DNA from 2 places in the Arthrobacter agilis genome. Region 1 is predicted to be linked to the other one. Evidence: predicted binding sites of a transcription regulator. Region 1 holds the regulator's gene; the other holds the start of a gene.
The links. Region 1 encodes LexA, which represses DNA repair genes until DNA is damaged. Its sites were predicted from a motif close to TCGAACANNTGTTCGA; they were not measured.

Region 1 (7,286 bases):
GGCTCGACGTCGATCGGCCCGCCCTGTCCATCAGCATGGGCAACCCGCACACCGTCGTCGCGCTGGCCGAACAGGCGGAGCTCGACCGGACGGAGCTGCACCGGGCACCCGCCGTCCAGCCCGTCCCGCCGGCGGGCACCAACGTCGAACTCGTCGTGCCGTCCGATCCGCTCGTGGGCAGCGACGGCGTCGGCCGCCTCACCATGCGCGTGCACGAGCGGGGCGTCGGGGAGACGCAGTCCTGCGGGACGGGCGCCTGCGCCGCGGCCGCCGGCACACGCTTCTGGGCCGGCGAGGGCGCACCCGCGCAGTGGCTCGTGGCGGTACCCGGCGGAGTCGTCGGCGTGACCTTCTTCGACGGCCCGGACAACCGGGAGCACGTCCAGCTCAGCGGGCCCGCCGTCCTCGTGGCGGACGGCACCCTGCTACCCGCCGGCTGACCCGCCACCGACCCGTCAGCGCGTCCCGTCGCCCGCCGCCGGTGTCACTCCGGGCGGCACACCTCGAGGACGCGGAACGACTTCGACGTCTCGGCGCGCCGCACGCTGAACCCTGCCGGCAGCTCCCCGGCGAGCCAGCGCTGCAGGGAGTCCGCGCCGAGGTTCTTCTGCACGACGAGCCACGCGCTCCCGCCGGGGGCGAGGCGCGGGAGCCAGCGGAGCAGCAGCGCATGCAGTTCCTGCTTCCCGATCCGGATCGGCGGGTTCGACCAGATCGTGGAGAACTCGAGGTCGGGGTCGACGCCGTCGGGCGTCGTGGCCGTGACGTTGCCGAGTCCCAGCCGCCGGGCGTTCTCCGCGGTCAGCGCGACGCACCGCTCGTTGACGTCGACGGCGTGGACCTCGGCGCCGGGCGCCTTGAGCGCCATCGTGAGCGCGATCGGGCCCCAGCCGCAGCCGATGTCCAGCAGGCGCGGCCCCTCGGGGTCCGGCACGGTGTCCAGCAGGATCGCGGTGCCCTTGTCCACGCCGTCGGGGCTGAAGAGGCCCGATGACGTCACGAGATCGCGGCGCGCGCCTGCCAGGACGACGGCCAGTGGCCTGCGCGTGTCCGGCCCTGCCGGCTGGGCGCTGAAATAGTGCTGCGGCTCCTGCTGTGAATCCATGGGGAAAGCCTAGTGGCACGCCCCTGGCCGTCCCCACCGGTGGTCGCCCGGTACCGGTGCACCAGGTTTTCGCCGGGGGAGAATCCGATGGAACGGCTCGCAGTGCGGCCGTAACATTGGAGGACATCCACCTAGGGAGATCATGACCGAGAATCACGGACATTCCACCGGAGCCGACATGGGCCCCGAGGAGATCCAAGCCGTTATCGACCGGATCCTGGCCAGCGACGAAGCGGCCGCGGCGAAGGCGAGAAGCGGGAAGAAACCGGAGACGACCAGAGCGCCCATCGAGACGTCCTGGCGCTCCCGGGCCCTCGCCCTTTCCGGCGACGACGAGCTGTCGGACGCCGACGGCGACCAGGAGGACCTGGCCGAGCGCCGTGCGCTGCGCCGCGTCGCCGGTCTCTCGACCGAACTCGAGGACGTCACCGAGGTCGAGTACCGGCAGCTGAGGCTGGAGCGGGTCGTCCTCGCCGGACTGTGGAGCGAAGGAACAGCGCAGGACGCCGAGAACTCCCTGCAGGAACTGGCAGCACTCGCCGAGACGGCCGGCTCGGAGGTGCTTGACGGCATCGTCCAGCGCCGCCTGAAGCCGGACCCCGGCACCTTCCTCGGCTCGGGCAAGGCCCAGGAGCTGAAGGACATCGTCCAGGCGACCGGAGCCGACACGGTGATCGTCGACAGCGAGCTGTCCCCGTCGCAGCGCCGAGGGCTCGAGGACATCGTCAAGGTGAAGGTCATCGACCGCACCGCCCTGATCCTCGACATCTTCGCCCAGCACGCCAAGAGCCGCGAGGGCAAGGCGCAGGTGGAACTCGCGCAGCTCGAGTACCTGCTGCCGCGCCTGCGCGGCTGGGGCGAGTCGATGTCCCGCCAGGCCGGTGGGCAGGTCGGCAGCGCGAGCGCCGGCATGGGCTCCCGCGGTCCCGGCGAGACGAAGATCGAACTCGACCGCCGCAAGATCCGCACCCGGATGGCAAAGCTGCGCCGGGAGATCGCCGGCATGAAGCCCGCGCGCGAGACCAAGCGGGCCAACCGCCGGCGGAACCAGGTACCCTCCGTCGCGATCGCCGGGTACACCAACGCCGGCAAGTCGTCCCTGCTGAACCGCCTCACCGACGCCGGTGTGCTCGTGCAGAACGCCCTGTTCGCCACCCTGGATCCCACCGTGCGGAAGGCGGAGACCCCGGACGGCATCGGGTACACGCTGGCCGACACCGTCGGATTCGTCCGGTCGTTGCCCACCCAGCTGGTCGAGGCGTTCCGCTCGACCCTGGAAGAGGTTGCCGACGCCGACCTGATCCTGCACGTCGTCGACGCATCGCACCCGGACCCGGAGGGCCAGATCGCCGCCGTCCGCGCCGTCCTGACCGAGATCGACGCCCGCAAGGTGCCCGAGATCGTCGTGTTCAACAAGGCGGACGCCGCCGACCCGTTCGTGATCGAGCGGCTGCGGCAGCGCGAACCGCGCTCCGTCGTCGTCTCCGCCCGCACGGGAGCCGGGATCACCGAGCTCCGGCAGCTCATCAGCACGAGCATCCCGCGCCCCGGGGTGAAGATGGACCTCCTCGTCCCCTACGAGCGGGGCGAGGTGCTCAGCCGCCTGCACGAGGAGGACGTGGAGATCCTCGGCATGGAACACGTCGACGAGGGGACACGCCTCGACGTGATGGTCCGCGAGGGCCTGGCAGCGGACCTGGAGCCGTACCTGCGGCATGAGTGACAGTATGCGGACCGGCGCCGCCGTCGCGGCGCCGGATCCGGCGCGCCCCACCGCCGGGACCCGGCAGGCGCTCGAGCTGCTCGATGCCGCCGTCGGGGCGATGGGCGGGGAGATGCGCGCCGGCCAGCACGAGATGGTCCGGCAGGTCAGCGAGGCCATCCGGTCCGGCGACCATCTGCTGGTCCAGGCCGGCACCGGCACCGGGAAGTCGCTGGCGTACCTGGTACCCCTGATCGCGCACGCCATGGACAGCGACCGCCCGTCGGTGGTCTCCACCGCGACGCTCGCCCTGCAGGCGCAGATCGTGGGCCGGGATCTGCCGCGCCTGCTCGACGCCGTGCGGCCCGCCCTCGCGCGCCCGGTGGACGTCGCGCTGCTCAAGGGGCGCTCGAACTACGTCTGCCTCCACAAGACCGGCGGCGGCTTCCCCGAGGAGGACGCCCCGGACGCGCTCTTCAGCCTCGGCGAGGACGCAGCACCCCATCCCTCCCCGGCCCCCGGCGCCGGCGGCCCGGCGTCCGCCCTCGGCCGGGAGGTGGTCAGGCTCCGCGAGTGGGCGGAGGACACCGCCACGGGCGACCGCGACGACCTCGTGCCCGGCGTCAGCGACCGGGCGTGGCGCCAGGTGTCCGTGTCCAGCATGGAGTGCCTCGGCGCCGCACGCTGTCCCGTCGCGCAGCAGTGCTTCAGCGAGAAGGCGCGTGCCGCCGCGGCGGACGCCGACATCATCATCACCAACCACGCGATGCTCGCGATCAGCGCCTTCGAGGGGCTGGCCGTGCTGCCCGAGTACGACGTCGTCGTCATCGACGAAGCCCACGAACTCCACGACCGCGTCACGGGCGCGGTGTCCGGGCAGCTGTCCGCCGCCATGGTGAGTGCGGCCTCGACGGCGCTCCGCCGCCACGCGTCGATCGGCACCGCGGCCCTCGACACCGCAGCGTCCGCCTTCGAGGCGGCGGCCGAACTCGTCCCGTCGGGGCTCCTGCCCGGCGGCCTGCCCGATGACCTCGAGCAGTCCCTGGCGCAGGTCCGGGACGCCGCACGGGCGGCGCTGTCCGACACGAAGACGGACGGCAAGTCCGAGGCCGACGCCGACGGCGGCCGGCAGGTGGCACGCTCCCGCGTCACCCTGGTGTTCGACCTCGCCGAACGGATCCTCGCGGCGGCGGACTCCAAGGAGGTGGTGTGGGCGTCCCGGCCCAGCACGTTCACCCCCGGATCCGGCTACTCCTCGCCGGACGAGACCGCACCCGCGACGCTCAACGTCGCGCCCCTGTCCGTCGCGGGACGCCTGCGGGAGGGACTCTTCGAGGACCACACGGTGATCCTGACCTCCGCGACGCTCGCCATCGGCTCGGAGTTCGGGCCCGTGGCAGGATCCCTCGGCCTCAGCGGACCGGGCGCGCCCGCGTGGACCGGCGTCGACGTCGGCAGCCCGTTCGACTATCCGCGGCAGGGCGTCCTGTACGTGGCGAAGGACCTGCCGAAGCCCGAACGGGGCACCTCGGCCGCGCAGCTGGAGGAACTGCTGACGCTCCTGAAGGCGTCCCGCGGGGGTGCGCTCGGCCTGTTCTCCTCGCGGCGGGCCGCCGAGGAGGCAGCGGAGGCGCTGCGGCCCGAGGTGGACTTCGAGATCCTGTGCCAGGGGGAATCCTCGCTCAGCGGCCTCGTGGACCGGTTCGCCGCCGAACCGGACACCTGCCTGTTCGGCACGATGTCCCTGTGGCAGGGCGTGGACGTGCCCGGGGCCTCGTGCCGTTTGGTCGTCATCGACCGCATCCCCTTCCCGCGGCCCGACGATCCCCTCATGACCGCCCGCACCCGCGCCGTCGCACGCAACGGCGGCAACGGCTTCATGAGCGTCTCCGCGACCCACGCGGCCGTACGGCTCGCCCAGGGGGCAGGGCGCCTCATCCGGTCCGCGGGGGACCGGGGGGTCGTCGCGGTGCTCGACAGCCGCCTCGCCACGGCCCGCTACGGGGGCTTCCTCCGGGCGGCGCTGCCACCGTTCTGGGCGACGACGGACCGGTCCACGGTCACCGGCATCCTCGAGCGGCTCTCCGCCCGCTGACCCGCCTCCGACCGATCCGCGGTGGATGCGCGAGAAGGGAGCCGCAGTCCTGGACTGCGGCTCCCTTCCGGTGTCGTGCGGCGGTCCGCCCGGCGACTACAGGGCGCGCATCACCGAGACGACCTTGCCCATGATGCTCGCGTGGTCACCGAGGATGGGCTCGTACCGCGTGTTCTGGGGCAGGAGCCAGGTGTGCCCGTCGCGCTGGCGGAACGTCTTCACGGTGGCCTCGTCGTCGAGCAGCGCCGCGACGATGTCGCCGTTCTGCGCGCTCTGCTGCTTGCGGACCACCACCCAGTCCCCGTCGCAGATCGCGGCGTCGACCATCGAATCACCCGAGACCCTGAGCATGAAGAGCTCCCCGTGGCCCACGAGCTGCCGGGGGAGGGGCATGACGTCCTCGACGACCTGATCGGCGAGGATGGGCCCGCCGGCCGCGATACGACCCACGAGCGGCACCAGGGCCGTGTCCACGGCGACCCGGTGCTCGGCGGAGGGCTTCCGCTCCGGCGATCCGTCCACGGGTGCCTCGGGAGGCAGGGTGAGCGGCAGCAGGACCTCCATGGCCCGGGGGCGCTTCGGGTCACGCCGCAGGTAGCCGAGACGCTCGAGCTGCGACAGCTGGTGGGTCACGCTCGAAAGACTGGCGAGGCCCACGATGTCGCCGATCTCCCGCATCGACGGCGGGTAGCCCTTGTCCGCGATGGAGCGCTGGATGGTCTCGAGGATCGTCAGCTGACGCGCCGTCAGTCCCTTCGACACGGAGCGGCCGCGGGGACGGCCACGGCCCGCCGAGATCGGCACGGGGCCTGCCGGCCCCTCGACCGTGTTCGATTCCTGCCCGTCCGCCGGAGTTCGTTCCGCCACTGTTGTGCCTTTCGCCTGGGACTGCAGATCCCGTTGTGCCCGCCTGCCGCCCGCCGCGGCCGCGGCGGGCGTTTCTGTCAGTGGCGGGTGATTGCCTGAGGTACATCGACGCCGTGCCTGCCGCTCCGTAGCGGCGGGTGCCGTCGATGCCCTGCCCTGATCACGCTAGGGCAGACGGTGGAGCTTTTCAAACATGTGTTCGACCGAGTCTCGACAACGGTCGTCCGTCAGTGCTAGAAATAAGCTCTGATTAATTAGAACACGCGTTCGAAACAGGAGTCCAGACCTGATCGGCTATTCGAAGGGAAAGAGGCTGGCAATGGCTGAAGTACCCGCACTGCACGGCAGCACGGCGTTATGGGCGCTGACCCCCACCCGTCCTGAGGCACGCCTCCGGTCCGTCCCCGCAGGGCGGGCCGCACGCAGCGCCGCTACCTTCGGTCCGCGCGTGCCCAGGCCGTCCCGTGGCATCCCGCAGGCCGCCGGACCGGCCCAGCCCCGTACCTCCATGCAGCGGAGTGCGGAGCGCCCCCTGAGCCTGACGCGGCGGGGACGTCTCGTCCTGGTCGGCCTGCCGATCGCACTGGGCGTGGCGGCCCTGATCCTCCTCGGCGCCTTCCTGACGTCGCAGGCCCAGGCCGGCGAGTCGCTGCCGGCGCCGGCGGCGGCCGTCGAGGTCAGCGTCGCGGCGGGGGAGTCCCTCTGGGACCTCGCGCTCCGGTACGCGCCGGACCGCGACCCGCGGGACGTCGTCGCCGAGATGGTCGAACTCAACGACCTCCGCAGCTCCGTCGTCCAGGCGGGGCAGGACATCGCGGTCCCCGTCGGCGGTTAGGCACGCCGTCCGGGGCGGGGCAATCGTCGCACCCGGACACCCGCCATTGGCCGCTGCAGGCGGCATCGCTTAAACTCATGGGGTGCCCTCCTCCGTCGACGCCCTCTCGAACCTGCCGCTGCGTGACGATCTCGTCGGGCTCCACCCCTACGGAGCTCCGCAGCTGGACGTCCCGATCCTCCTGAACGTCAACGAGAACACGCACGGTGTCCCGGCCGACGTGCACGCGGCCATCGTCGAGGCCGTCGCCGCGGCCACCCAGGGCCTGAACCGCTACCCGGACCGTGAATTCACCGAACTGCGGAAGAATCTCGCCGACTACCTCGGCCACGGGCTCACCCCGGACCAGCTCTGGGCGGCGAACGGCTCCAACGAGGTCCTGCAGCAGGTGCTCCAGGCCTTCGGCGGCCCGGGGCGCACGGCCATCGGATTCCCGCCGACCTACTCCATGTACCCCCTGCTGGCGAGCGGCACGGGCACCCGCTACGTCACGGCGGACCGTGAGGCCTCCTACGCCATGACGCCGGAGGCCACGGCCCGGGCCGTGCGCAGCTCCGGCGCGAACATCGTCTTCCTGTGCTCGCCGAACAACCCCACGGGCACGGCGCTGGGACTCGACGTCATCGAGGCCGCCTACGAGGCGGGCGAGGCGGCGCGCGCCATCATCATCGTCGACGAGGCC
Region 2 (7,286 bases), 1.7 Mb from region 1:
GCCCAACCTGGAGATCCTGCTGCCCATCGCGCAGCTGTACGGCGTGCCGCTCGACGACCTCGTGGGTGCGCCGCCCGCCGGGGACCCCCGCGTGCACCTGCGGCCCATCACGCATCACGGGATGACGGCGATCCCGCTGACCCGGCGTCCCGGCGGCGTACAGGCCTACAAGATGGTGCTCGCCGGGGATGCGCGCGGCACGGAGCCCGATCTCCGGGTGCATGAGGGCTACGAATGGCTGTACATCCTGGACGGGTCCCTCCGGCTCGTCCTGGGCGAGAACGACTTCGTGCTCGGGCCCGGGGAGGCGGCCGAGTTCGATACGCGTACGCCCCACTGGTTCGCGAGCGCGGACGGACGGGCCGTGGAACTCATCAGTCTCTTCGGCCGGCAGGGGGAGCGGATGCACCTCCGTGCGCGGCCGAAGCGGTCGTGAACCGCCGCAAGGCGTCGTCGGGGAGCGAATAGCCAGCTTGCTTATCGTTTGGCGCGTTCCTAGGCTGGAAACGGTACGACACGCACGCTCTACGCAAGGGAGAACAGCATGTCCGAACACGACATCTCAGGCAAGAAGGTCGCATTCCTGCTGACGGACGGAGTCGAGCAGATCGAACTCACGAGTCCGTGGAACGCGGTCAAGGAGGCAGGCGGTGTCCCGACGCTCGTGTCGCCGAAGACCGGCACGCTGCAGGGTTTCGACGGCGTGGACAAGGGCGAGACGTTCGAGGTGGACCTGGCGGTCGCCGACGCGTCCGCCGACGACTACGACGCACTGGTCCTGCCGGGCGGGGTGGTGAACGCCGACTTCCTGCGCGTCGACAAGGACGCACAGGCCTTCACCCGGGCCTTCTTCGAGCAGCACAAGCCCGTGGCGTCCATCTGCCACGGGCCCTGGCTGCTCATCGAGGCAGGAGTGGTCGGCGGACGCGACCTGACGTCCTACCACACGCTCGCCACGGACCTGAAAAACGCCGGTGCCAACTGGAGCGACGAGGAGGTGGTCGTGGACCAGGGTCTGGTCACGAGCCGCAGTCCCGGCGACCTGGAGGCCTTCAACGACAAGCTCCTCGAGGAGATCGCGGAAGGCCCCCACGAGGGCCAGACGGCATAGCCGCACGGTCGGCCCGCGGTACCCTCCCGTCACGTCGACCCGGGATGGCTGCGCACCGGCGCAGCCGTCCCGCGGATAGCCAAGTACACGTCCGGTGCGGCACGATCAGGGCATGACCGACCTGCCCTTCTCCATCCAGCCGATGCTCGCCAAGGCCGTGGATGCCGTCCCCGAACCCGGCAGTGCTCCGGGTGGCCTCGTGTACGAACCGAAGTGGGACGGCTTCCGTGCGATCGTGAAGATCGAGGACGGCACCTGCGAGATCGGCAGCCGCGGCTCGAAGACACTGACGCGCTATTTCCCCGAACTCGTCGAGGCCCTGCTCGAGAACCTGCCGGCGCGCTGCGTCGTGGACGGGGAGATCGTGGTGCGCCGGGGTGAACCCGGCGCCGAACGGCTGGACTGGGACGCCCTGTCCCAGCGCATCCACCCCGCGGAGAGCAGGGTGCGCCTCCTGGCCGAGGAGACGCCGTCGTCGTTCGTGGCCTTCGACCTCCTCGCCGTCGGGGACGACGATCTGACGGCCGTACCCTTCGCCGAGCGGCGCCGCTCCCTGGCGGACATCGGCACCTCCTTCTCGTCCCCGGTCCACTTGTCGCAGGTCACGCACGACGTCGACGTGGCGCGGCGCTGGCTCGTCGAGTTCGAGGGCGCGGGCCTCGACGGCGTGGTGGCGAAGCCGCTAGGCGCCGCGTACGAGCCGAACAAGCGGCGCATGCTCAAGGTCAAGCACCACCGCAGCGCGGACACCGTGGTGCTGGGCTACCGGGTGCACAAGTCAGGGCAGGGCGTCGGTTCGCTGCTGCTCGGGCTGTACGACGACGCCGGCGAGCTGCGGAACGTCGGCGGGATCTCGGCGTTCTCGGACAGGCGGAGGCTGGAACTCGTCGAGGAGCTCGACGCCGATGTGCTGCGCAACGACGACGGCGAGGCCGAACTGGGCGAGACCGAGCGCAGCCGCTTCGCCTCAGCGCGGGACGTGTCCTACATCAGGCTCCGGCCGCGGCGCGTCGTCGAGGTGCGGTACGACCAGATGGACGGCGACCGCTTCCGGCACACGGTGCAGTTCGACCGCTGGCGGCCCGACCGTGAGGCGCGCTCCTGCACCTTCGAGCAGCTGGAGCTCCCGGCGGCGTACGACCTCAGCAGGGTGCTCGCGTGAGTGCCGGGTCTCCGACCGATAGTGGGGGTGCCCGCGCCTAGGCTGGCCACGTGAGCTCCACCTATCTCTGCAGCGGCGTGACCTGGCACGGTGCCGGGCGGGTCCTGTCGCTGCGCGAGGTGCCCGAGGCGTCCGCCGTCGGCACTCCCGCGGCGGAACAGGGCCTGCGCGAGCTCGCCCTCGCCCCCGGCACGCGGCTGGCGTTCGAGGTTGCGGCAGCAGGGCGGTACTGCCTCGGATTCCATCGGGTGCACGGGCGCGATGATCGCACCTGGGTGCCGTGTGCGGATCAGGCTCCGGCCGATCGGGGCTCCCAGTGCGCACGGTGCTTCGCCCAGGACGATGTTCGGTTCATGCACGACATCCATCGCTCCGGGATCGCTCCGGCGGGCCTGAAGCGCTACCTCGACCAGCCCCACTGGCTGTATGTCGCGACGTTCGCCGACGGCTCCACCAAGGTAGGGACGGCATCGCACCCGAGGAAGTACGCGCGCCTCGTGGAGCAGGGCGCCGTCGTCGCGCAGTTCGTGGCGCTCGCCGACGACGGTCGGGTGGTGCGGGTCCTCGAGGACGAGGTGACGCGGAGCGTCGGCCTCCAGCAGGCCGTGAGGTCCGGGACGAAGGCCGCGTCGCTGTGCGCTCCCCTTCCTGCGGTGCAGCTCCAGCGCATCAACGACGGGTTCGCCCTGGCGGCCAGGGGGTTGTTCCAGGGCGGCATGGATGTCGAGGGCTTCGAGGTCGTGCACGAGGAGTTCGACCCGCCGTCGACCTGGTCCGCGATGCTCTCCCGCAGGGGCCTGCAGCCGTACCCGGATCCGCTGGACCGCGGGCAGCACGGATTCACCGTGGCCGACGTCATCGGGCCCTCGGCCGTCGTGACGATCGACGGCACCGATCTCCTGTTCGTCGCGGACCTCGCGCAGCTCAAGGCGAGGCGCCTGCGATTCGGGGACTTCAGCACAGCGGTCCCTGCCGTCCAGGAAGCCCTGTTCTGAGAGCCGGTCCCGCTCGGCAGTAGAATCGGATCATGCTGAATACGCCCTGGGAGACCGGTTCGGACCTGTACCGCAAGCTGGTGGTCTCAGCGCTGGTGACCACGGCGATCGGTATCGTCATCGCGGTCATCGGAGCGGCCACCGGGCAGGGTGCCCTCGTGTTCACGGGTATCCCGATCATCGTCGTCGGCATGGTGTGCCACCTGGCGGGCATGGTGGTCCGCTCGCGCGACGTCCGCCGCCGCATGAAGGACCAGCGCTGACCCGCTACCGGTCGGCGCCCGGCGTCGTACCCCCACCGCCCACGTACCGCAGGTAATGCCGTACGCCGCTTCCATCGGAGGACCCATGACCATCAATCCCGACCTGCAGGGGCGCAGCTACCCCGCGGGAGAGACCTACTCCGTGGGCCGTGAGGCCATCCGCGATTTCGCGCGGGCCGTGAAGGCGACGCACCGTGCGCACTACGACGTCGACGCCGCAGCTGCTCTCGGTCACGCCGACCTCGTGGCGCCGCCCACGTTCGCCATCATCGTGGCCCAGCGGGCCGATGCGCAGCTCATCGGCGACCCGAGCGCCGGCATCGACTTCACCCGCGTGGTGCACGCGGACCAGCGCTTCATCCATCACCGGCCGATCATCGCCGGGGACCAGCTGGTGGCCGAACTGCACGTGGACCAGGTGCGCGCCATGGGGGGCGGGGCGATGATCACCACACGGGCCGAGATCACCACCATCGACGGAGAACCGACGGCCACCACGACGTCGTCGATCCTCGTCCGCGGAGAGGACCAGTAACCATGGCAGTGTCACTCGCGACCCTCGAGGTCGGTCAGCAGATCGGCTCCACCACCATCGGCATCACCCGGCAGGACCTCGTGCGGTACGCCGGGGCATCGGGCGACTTCAACCCCATCCACTGGAACCAGGCCTTCGCCGAGGGGGTCGGACTGCCCGGTGTCATCGCCCACGGCATGTTCACCATGGGTGCCGCCGTCCAGCTCGTGACCGACTGGGTGGGAGACCCGGCCGCTGTCGTCGACTACCAGACGCGCTTCACCAAGCCCGTCGTCGTCGACGACACCACGGCGCAGCCCGGCGAGCCCGGGGCGGTCGTCGAGGTGGCCGGCGTCGTCGGTGCGGTCGACGCGGACGCGTCCACGGCCCGCATCGACCTCACCGTGACGTTCGCGGGGCAGAAGGTCCTCGTGAAGGCGCAGGCCGTGGTGAGGCTTCCATGACGGCCCCGATGACGGGGACGCGCCTCGCGGACCTGACGACCGCGCGCGTCGGAGGTCCTGCGCGGACGCTCGTCGAGGTCTCGACCGAGCAGGAGATCGTGGAGGCGGTCCGTGCGGCGGATGCGGTCGGTGAGCCGCTGCTCATCATCAGCGGCGGGTCCAACCTGCTGATCGGCGACGACGGCTTCGACGGCACCGTGGTGCACATCAGGTCCACGGGCTTCACGGTCAACGACGACGACGCGACCTGCGGCGGCGTCATGGTCAACGTGCAGGCCGGCCATGACTGGGACGACCTGGTCCGCTACACCGTGATGCACGCGTTCTCGGGACTCGAGGCGCTCTCCGGTATCCCCGGGTCCACGGGCGCCACGCCCGTGCAGAACGTCGGGGCCTACGGCGCGGACGTCTCCCAGACCATCGCCACCGTGCGGACCTACGACCGCGAGACCGACCGCATCAAGAGCTTCACCAACTTCGAGTTGCAGTTCGGCTACCGCGACTCCCTCCTGAAGCGCAGCACGGTGAACGGCTCGCCGCGCTACGTGGTGCTGTCGGTCGAGTTCCAGCTCGGACTGGGACGCCTGAGCAAGCCGATCCGGTATGCGGAGCTCGCCCGTGCGCTCCGCATCGACGTCGGAGCCCGTGCCTACGCGAACGACGTGCGGCGGGAAGTGCTCAAGCTGCGACGGGGCAAGGGCATGGTGCTCGACGGACCGGACGCCGACACCCGGAGTACCGGCTCGTTCTTCACGAACCCCATCGTCACCGAGGACGTCGCCGACCGCCTGCCGGAGGACGCTCCGCGGTACCCCTCCGGGCGGGACGGTCGGGTGAAGCTCAGTGCTGCCTGGCTGATCGAGCATGCCGGCTTCTCCAAGGGCTTCGGACTCGCCGACGACGACGGACATGCCGCGGCGGGCGGGCGTGCGTCGCTGTCGACGAAGCACACGCTCGCCGTGACCAACAGGGGAGGCGCATCGGCGTCGGATCTCCTGGCCGTGGCCCGCCTGGTCCGTGACGGCGTGGAGAAGGCGTTCGGTATCCGGCTGGAGCCGGAGCCGCTGTTGATCAACTGCACCCTGTAGGCCTCCTCCGCGTGGTGCAACGGGGCGCGGCGTAGCCGGGCGCGTGGCTGGGCTCATGACAGGCGCGCCTGCGCGCCGACGCCTTTGCCTGTCAGAGGGCGGGGGAGCGCCGGGCCTGCTCCGCAGCGGCGCGTGTGAGGACGACGTCCTCCCAGCTGTCCTCCCGCTGCACGAGCTGCCGTGAACACAGCCACTGTGCGAGGCGCGATGCCACGCTGATCTGTGCCAGCCGATCGTGGAAGTCAGGGAGGAGATGCGGGGCGGCGAGGAAGTCGGGCAGGGCGTGCAGCAGGTCCCGCGCGCCCATGACCTGCACGTAGGGGGTCTCCGTCCCGAACTGTCGCTCGAGGGCCAGCAGTTCCTGCTCGCCGTCCGTCAGCCGGGCCGCGGCGACCAGCTCGAGGTAGTCGCGGAGATGGCCCTGTACGCGCTCGTACCGCAGCAGGCTCTCTGGGTGCTGCACGTGACCGCTCGCCGCAAAGAAGCGCCGGAGGATGGTGTCTGCGTTCACGTTGTCCATGCGCTCATCCTGCACGGGCCCTCCGACCTTTTGTGTCCCAGCGTCGATGCTCCGTGACTGCTCCTCCACACCCGAGGTGTGGCCGCCGGGTGTGGAGGAGCAGTGGTCCACCTCTCCTCCACAATGGCGGTCCACCCTTCGGAATAGTAAGTACGTTCGATAAAATCGGGTATGGCTATCGCACCGATCGAGGACCCCGAGGAGACTGACGTCTCCCTGAGGCTCGTGCGCTCGGTTCTGGTGCGTGTGGCCGAGGGACTGGCCGGGTCCGGCCGGACCCTGTCGACGGGCGAGACGGAGCAGACGCTCGTCGGTATCGAGGACATCTCGCGGATCGTCGACCATCTGCAGGTCCTCGCCGCAGGTATGGCGGAAGAGGCGGACCTCGCTGCGGGGCATCAGCGGACCGGCGTCGGCTCGCTCCAGGAAAGGGCAGAACAACTCGTCCGGGGAGCGGGTCCGGCCGGCACTGCTGGAGGTCCTGCTGGGGGTGCTGGGGCCGGTACCGGCCCTGCGGACGGCTCTGACGGGGGAGCGGACCCCGAGGGGCACACCGGTGATGGTTCTGGGGACGGCGCTGGCCGGAACCGCTTCCGGAACTGCGCGGACTACCTTCGGGCACGGCTGGGGATCAGCCGAAGCGAGGCCAAGCGCCGTCTGGTTCTGGCGCACAACGTGGTGCCCGGTGTTGCTCGGTCGGGGAGTCCTGTCGGTCCGCCCCTGGCGGTCCTTGGTCGTGCGCTGGGTTCGGGCACCGTGAGCGGGCGTGCGGCCACCATCATCTGCTCCTCGGTGGAACGGGTCAGATGCGTCGCTCGTCCTGAGCAGTTGGCGTCGATGGAGCAGCATCTGACGCTGCAGGCAGTCGAGTCCGACGAGGACGTCCTGCGTGTCGTCGCACGCCGATGGGAGATGGTCCTGGACCAGGACGGCCAGGAACCCACCGAGAAGGTCCTGCGGACACGGCAGGGAGTGTTCCTCCGAGGCCGGCGGCACGGGCTGCACATCCTCGAGATCGGTGCCACCGACGAACAGTTCGAGCAGCTGGCCACGGTCATGAATACCGCCACCAATCCCCGTGCAGCCAGGACGCTCGCTGCTTCCGCAACGGTCGCGCACCCCGGGACGCCAGGTGTCCCCGGAGCGCTCGATGGCGCCGGTGATCCTCA

Region 2: QFZ50_RS11630 (HNH endonuclease signature motif containing protein) is a predicted target of LexA. The motif match lies at 6,262-6,277, and genes of this name have one in related genera.

What each region holds. Positions count from the first base shown of each region.
Region 1 is NZ_JAUSXO010000001.1:816,125-823,410, forward strand. Features, by position in the region: gene dapF (diaminopimelate epimerase) at 1-440, shown strand, start outside; gene QFZ50_RS03590 (class I SAM-dependent methyltransferase) at 485-1,105, opposite strand; gene hflX (GTPase HflX) at 1,248-2,828, shown strand; gene QFZ50_RS03600 (ATP-dependent DNA helicase) at 2,821-4,902, shown strand; gene lexA (transcriptional repressor LexA) at 4,999-5,706, opposite strand; gene QFZ50_RS03610 (LysM peptidoglycan-binding domain-containing protein) at 6,089-6,604, shown strand; gene QFZ50_RS03615 (histidinol-phosphate transaminase) at 6,687-7,286, shown strand, end outside.
Region 2 is NZ_JAUSXO010000001.1:2,503,620-2,510,905, reverse strand. Features, by position in the region: gene QFZ50_RS11675 (helix-turn-helix domain-containing protein) at 1-436, shown strand, start outside; gene QFZ50_RS11670 (type 1 glutamine amidotransferase domain-containing protein) at 545-1,111, shown strand; gene QFZ50_RS11665 (ATP-dependent DNA ligase) at 1,224-2,273, shown strand; gene QFZ50_RS11660 (DUF2797 domain-containing protein) at 2,324-3,268, shown strand; gene QFZ50_RS11655 (hypothetical protein) at 3,301-3,531, shown strand; gene QFZ50_RS11650 (FAS1-like dehydratase domain-containing protein) at 3,617-4,066, shown strand; gene QFZ50_RS11645 (MaoC family dehydratase) at 4,069-4,509, shown strand; gene QFZ50_RS11640 (UDP-N-acetylmuramate dehydrogenase) at 4,518-5,597, shown strand; gene QFZ50_RS11635 (hypothetical protein) at 5,689-6,117, opposite strand; gene QFZ50_RS11630 (HNH endonuclease signature motif containing protein) at 6,289-7,286, shown strand, end outside.